Linked DNA regions of Sinorhizobium sp. BG8. The protein of the gene in region 1 interacts with the protein of each later gene in a pairwise test. Links are inferred from orthologs where the notes say so. Each region holds a gene or a part of one and is shown on either strand. Other genes may lie near its edges. The genes, in order: hfq and rho.

Region 1 (3,070 bases):
ACCAGATCAACATCCTCGGCAGCGTCATGGCGAAGAAGCTGGGCTGCAAGCAGAACCTGGTCCTGATCAACGATCCGTCCTACCAGGAATTCACGAAAAGCCTGGGTATCGATGCCCATATCAATCCCAGGGCGGTGACGATCTCGGGCATTCTGCAGCACGTGCGCAAGGGGCGCATCCGTGCCGTCTATGCCGTACAGCACGGTTCCGCCGAAGTGATCGAGGCAGAAGCGCTGGAGACTTCTCCGCTCGTCGGAAAGCCCCTGCGCGAGACGGACTTGCCGGATGGCGTGCGCATAGGCGCCATCTATAGGGACAAGACATTCATACGCCCGGACGGCAACACCAGGGTCAAGGCCAAGGATCGGGTCGTTCTCTTTGCCAAGGCCGAAGCCGTGCGCCACGTCGAGCAGCTTTTCCGCGTCAGTATTCAATTTTTCTAGGGGCACCATGCCGAGATACGCCTATGTAAACGGACGATACCTGCGCCACGCCGACGCCGGGGTTCACATCGAGGATCGCGGCTACCAGTTTGCCGATGGCGTCTATGAGGTCTGCGAGGTCCGCCACGGCCAGATCGTCGATCTGACACGCCATCTGAACCGTCTCGATCGCTCGCTCGGCGAAATCCGTATCCGGGCGCCGATGTCCCGTGCAGCGCTCGTCGGGATCATCCGCGAACTGTTGCGCCGAAACCGCGTGCGCAATGGACTGTTCTACCTGCAGGTAACACGTGGTGTCGCTCGTCGCGACCATGTCTTTCCATCCGCCGAAACGCCGGCTTCTCTGGTGATCACAGCCAAGAGCACGGATCCGGGAATTATTGCCGGCAAGAACGCAAAAGGAATCAAGGCCGTTACGGTTCCCGAGAACCGGTGGGACAGGGTCGACGTGAAGACGATCGGATTGTTGCCCAATGTCCTGGCAAGGCAGCAGGCGCGGGAGGCGGGCGCCCAGGAGGCGATCTTCGTTGATTCCGATGGCCTGGTGACGGAAGGGGCGGCGACGAACGTCTGGCTCGTCGATTCGTCCGGCCGTCTGGTGACGCGGCCGGCAGAGCACGGCATCCTTCGCGGCATCACCCGCACGACGCTCATGGACGTCGCGGCGCGGCTGGGCCTGGAGATCGAGGAGCGTGCATTTTCCGTCGAGGAGATGCGCTCGGCCCGCGAGGTGTTCATTACCGCGGCGACGAGCATTTGCTTCCCTGTGGTGGAGATCGACGGGGTCCCGATTGCGAATGGCCATCCGGGGATGGCGGCACAGAGAATTCGCGAGGCTTTTTTCGACATTGCGGAAAAGACTGCGATTTGATACCAAAACCCGATGATCTGCGGAAGACTTGTCGGCAGGTCTTTCGGGGGCATGAATTTCATTCAACCGACCAGTTGGGGTCGGCAATCAAGAAAGAAGCGGCGCGATGGCGGAACGTTCTCAGAATTTGCAGGATCTTTTCCTCAATACAGTTCGCAAGCAGAAGATTTCCCTCACGATTTTTCTCATCAATGGCGTCAAGCTGACGGGAGTCGTGACTTCCTTCGATAACTTCTGCGTGCTCCTGCGCCGTGATGGCCATTCGCAACTGGTCTACAAGCACGCCATCTCGACCATCATGCCCGGCCAGCCGCTGCAGATGTTCGAGTCCGAAGAAAGCGCCTCCTGACAGGATCAGGCACATTAAGAAACGCGATACAAAACAGGACTCGCTCGTTCCGGAGCTCGAGAAGCGCCGCGACGACATGCGAGCAGTCGTCATCACGCCAGTCGTCAAGAAGGGCGGGGCAAACAAGGACGTGACCGTGTCGCGCAGCGACGAGGCACGTCTTGCCGAGGCTATCGGTCTTGCAAAGGCGATCGACCTCGAGGTCGTCCACGCGGCGGTCGTGCCCGTAAGCCAGCCGAAGCCGGGTACGTTGCTCGGAACCGGAAAAATTGCCGAGATCACCGAAGCGCTCGATGCAAACGATGCGGGTCTGGTGATCGTGGATCATCCGCTGACGCCCGTGCAGCAGCGGAACCTCGAAAAGGAATGGAACGCCAAGGTCATCGACCGCACGGGCCTCATCCTGGAGATCTTCGGCCGGCGTGCCTCGACGAAGGAAGGTACGCTTCAGGTCGAACTCGCGCATCTGAACTACCAGAAGGGTCGACTGGTCCGAAGCTGGACCCACCTTGAGCGTCAGCGCGGTGGCGCCGGCTTCATGGGTGGCCCTGGTGAAACCCAGATCGAGGCCGACCGTCGGCTTCTGCAGGAACGAATTGTCCGCCTGGAACGTGAACTCGAACAGGTGCGGCGCACCCGTCAGCTTCACCGCTCGAAGCGCAAGAAGGTTCCACATCCGATCGTTGCTTTGGTGGGGTACACCAACGCCGGCAAGTCGACGCTGTTCAACCGGATAACCGGGGCAGGGGTTCTGGCTGAAGATATGCTCTTTGCCACGCTCGATCCGACCCTCCGGCGCATGAAGCTGCCGCAGGGCCGCATGGTCATCCTTTCCGATACCGTGGGTTTCATTTCCGATCTGCCGACCCACCTGGTGGCCGCTTTCCGCGCGACCCTGGAAGAGGTTCTGGAGGCCGACCTCATTCTGCACGTGCGCGATATGTCCGACCCCGACAATGCGGCACAGGCCGGCGATGTCATGCGCATTCTCGCGGATCTCGGAATCGACGAGAAGGACGGTGCCGAGCGTATTCTGGAAGTCTGGAACAAGATCGACGGCCTCGACCCGGTCGCCCGGGAGGCGCTCGTTCAGAAGGCGAGCAGTGCCGAGAATACCATCGCTGTTTCGGCATTGACCGGCGAGAATGTCGATGCGCTTCTCGCCGAGATCAACAAACGGCTGTCTGGCGTTCTCGTCTACCGGGAGGCAATCGTGCCGGTGGACAAGCTGCAACTCCTGCCATGGATCTACGATCACTCAATCGTCGACGAGCGGCGGGACCTCGAGGACGGAAGTGTTGCGGTCGACGTGCGCTTGACCGAAACGGAAGCGAAGGAACTCGACAGGCGGCTCGGCATTGGACAGAAGCGCGCCCGTGAGGATTGGGAATAGCCCTTCGCATTCGG
Region 2 (3,144 bases), 2.2 Mb from region 1 along the record:
ACGATCGCCACATCGCGCTTGGTCAAATAGTTGAGGAGGCTCGACTTGCCGGCATTCGGTTTGCCGGCAATGACAATCTTCAGGCCGTCCCGGATGATCTCTCCAATTCCGGTCCCTTCAGCATGCTTCGCGATCTCCTGGCGGAGGGTATCCATATCCTTCCAAATCGTGTCGGCGACCGAGCCAGGTACGTCATCCTCATCTGCAAAATCGAGCTCGGCTTCGATCATGGCGCGAGCGTGCGTCAGACGCTTTGCCCAGGATTCATATAGAGCAGAGAGACCTCCTGCCGCATGCTCCGAAGCGAGCCGCCGCTGCATCTCGGTTTCAGCGACGATGAGATCCGAGAGACCTTCAACTTCGATGAGGTCCAGCTTCCCATTGTGAAAGGCCCGTCGGGTGAACTCACCCGCCTCGGCTTGGCGAAGACCCGATTCAGAAAGCGTTCTCAACACGCTGGCAACGACCGCCCTGCCGCCGTGAATCTGAAGTTCTCCGCAATCCTCTCCTGTGAAAGAGGCTGGCGCCGGAAAATATAGCGCGAGGCCCGTATCGAGTTGCTCTCCATTTCGGTTCCGAATCGGACGGAGGCCGGCTACACGTGGAGCCGGCACAGGTCCACACAATTCTCCGAGCACGGCGAAGCACTGCGGCCCGCTGATGCGAATGACCGCAACGCCCGAAGGAAGCCCGCCACTGGAAAGGGCAAAGATAGTATCCGAGCTTGTCATGTGAGTATCCGGAAGCGTGGCCACAATAGGGGGCATCTGAACGCAGGAAGCGGCGTCATATCGCATCATTGCTTGCAGATCCAGATTGAATCCGCGAGACACTTCACGCAAAAAGGCCCGGTTACTGCCGGGCCTTTGTCTATGCTAAAAGTGAATCCGGCTAACGGACTTACGTATTCATTGAGTCGAAGAAGTCGGAATTGTTCTTCGTCTGCTTGAGTTTGTCGATCAGGAACTCGATTGCATCGGTCGTTCCCATCGGGGCAAGAATCCGGCGAAGGACAAAGATCTTCTGAAGGTCCTGGCGCGGAACGAGCAGGTCTTCTTTACGCGTGCCGGACTTGAGAATGTCCATGGCAGGGAAGATGCGCTTGTCTGCCACCTTCCGGTCCAGCACGATTTCCGAGTTGCCGGTTCCCTTGAATTCTTCGAAGATGACTTCGTCCATGCGGCTGCCGGTATCGATCAGCGCCGTAGCGATAATTGTGAGAGAGCCACCTTCCTCGATGTTACGGGCCGCACCGAAGAACCGCTTGGGCCTCTGAAGGGCGTTCGCATCGACACCACCCGTCAGAACCTTACCCGATGAGGGGACAACCGTGTTGTAGGCGCGTCCGAGGCGCGTGATCGAGTCGAGCAGGATGACGACGTCGCGCCCATGTTCGACCAGGCGCTTGGCCTTCTCGATGACCATTTCGGCCACCTGGACGTGCCGCGTAGCCGGCTCGTCGAACGTCGAGGAGACGACCTCGCCCTTCACGGAGCGCTGCATGTCCGTGACTTCTTCCGGACGCTCGTCGATCAGGAGAACGATGAGATAACATTCCGGATGGTTGGCGGTGATGGAATGGGCGATGTTCTGCAAGAGAACGGTCTTACCGGTGCGGGGCGGTGCGACGATCAAGCCACGCTGGCCCTTGCCCAACGGCGCAACGAGATCGATGACCCGCGGCGACAGATCCTTCGACGTCGGGATCTCCAGCTCCATCTTGAAGCGTTCGTTCGGATAGAGCGGCGTCAGATTGTCGAAATGAACCTTGTGGCGGATCTTCTCCGGATCATCGAAGTTAATCGTGTTGACCTTCAGGAGCGCAAAGTAACGTTCGCCTTCCTTCGGTCCACGGATCGGACCTTCGACAGTGTCGCCGGTCTTCAGCGAGAAGCGCCGGATCTGCGATGGAGAAATGTAGATGTCATCCGGACCCGGAAGATAATTCGCATTGGCCGAACGGAGGAACCCAAAACCATCCTGCAGGACTTCGACGACGCCTTCTCCGATGATCTCGATATCCTGGCTGGCGAGCATCTTCAGGATCGCAAACATGAGTTCCTGCTTGCGCATTGTGCTCGCGTTTTCGACCTCGAGCGATTCAGCAAATGCCAGGAGATCGGTCGGAGTCTTGTTCTTGAGGTCTTGTAGCTTCATTTCAGCCATGAAGAGTCCACGTAAGGAGTGCTGGATGGAAAAACAGGCGTGCGGGTCAAGATCGAACTGCGGGGGGAAGATGCAGTTCACTGAACAAATACACATGCCGCGATAGATGAGATGGCCGGAAAATAGCGATTCACATCACGGGCCGCAAGTGGAAACGTTGCCGTTTCCGAATTAAAGTTTCGCCCCTTCCTGCTCAGATCGGCTTCACCACGACCAGGATCACGATCAACACCATCAACAGGGCAGGCGCCTCGTTGAGAAAACGCCATTGCCGCCCCGTAAGCCGGTTTTCATCACGGGAAAATGCCCTGACCGATCGACCGTAAAACACGTGAACACCGGTGAGGATGGCCACGAAGGCAAGTTTCGCGTGGAGCCAGCCGCCCTGAAAGCCATAGACCGACCAGGCGAGATAGAGACCGAGAATCCAGGAGAGCATCATGGCAGGGTTCATGATCGCCCTGTAGAGCCGTCTCTCCATGACCTTGAAGGTCTCCGACTGGACCGAGCCTCTTTTCGCATCCACGTGATAGACGAAGAGCCGCGGCAGGTAGAGGAGGCCGGCCATCCAGGAGATGACGGCGATCACATGCAGAGCCTTGATCCAGAGGTAAATATCGTCGGGAGGAAACAGCATCAACAAGGCAGCCGCTCCCGCGAAAAGACAGAGTGCCACCGCCGCACGACGGCGGACCTTCCTGCCGGGTTCCGGGTCTGTCGCTGCTGCTGTCACGTTCCTCGCCTTCTGACGCCTTCGACAAGCCGCTGGACATTCTCCGGATCAGCCTGCGGGGTTATTCCGTGCCCCAGATTGAAGATCAGCGGTCCATTCCCGAGCTTGTCCAGGATCGCGGAAATACCGTCGTCCAGAGCCTTTCCGCCAGCCACAACGCGCATCGGGTCAAGATTGCCCTGCACCGGACCGTCCTTCTGGAGGTCGGCCGCGAAGGAGAGCGGCACAGCCCAATCAAGGCCGAT

Evidence for each region.
Region 2: the proteins of hfq (region 1) and rho interact in binary tests that used the Escherichia coli proteins (3 or more experiments, as listed by UniProt). The link is inferred for Sinorhizobium sp. BG8 from one-to-one orthologs.

What each region holds. Positions count from the first base shown.
Region 1 is NZ_CP044011.1:2,876,225-2,879,294, forward strand. Bases 294-3,041 are described here. They hold hfq (RNA chaperone Hfq), read left to right. Parts: upstream 294-1,420; coding sequence 1,421-1,663; downstream 1,664-3,041. Other genes in these bases: trkA (Trk system potassium transporter TrkA), read left to right, coding at 294-443; F3Y30_RS13640 (D-amino-acid transaminase), read left to right, coding at 451-1,314; hflX (GTPase HflX), read left to right, coding at 1,668-3,041. Also shown: more of trkA, read left to right, coding at 1-293; more of hflX, read left to right, coding at 3,042-3,056. UniProt on the Escherichia coli protein: RNA chaperone that binds small regulatory RNA (sRNAs) and mRNAs to facilitate mRNA translational regulation in response to envelope stress, environmental stress and changes in metabolite concentrations.
Region 2 is NZ_CP044011.1:643,238-646,381, forward strand. The notes cover bases 34-2,855. They hold rho (transcription termination factor Rho), read right to left. Parts: upstream 2,167-2,855; coding sequence 901-2,166; downstream 34-900. Other genes in these bases: mnmE (tRNA uridine-5-carboxymethylaminomethyl(34) synthesis GTPase MnmE), read right to left, coding at 34-731; hemJ (protoporphyrinogen oxidase HemJ), read right to left, coding at 2,360-2,855. Outside these bases: more of mnmE, read right to left, coding at 1-33; more of hemJ, read right to left, coding at 2,856-2,899; hemE (uroporphyrinogen decarboxylase), read right to left, coding at 2,896-3,144. UniProt on the Escherichia coli protein: Facilitates transcription termination by a mechanism that involves Rho binding to the nascent RNA, activation of Rho's RNA-dependent ATPase activity, and release of the mRNA from the DNA template.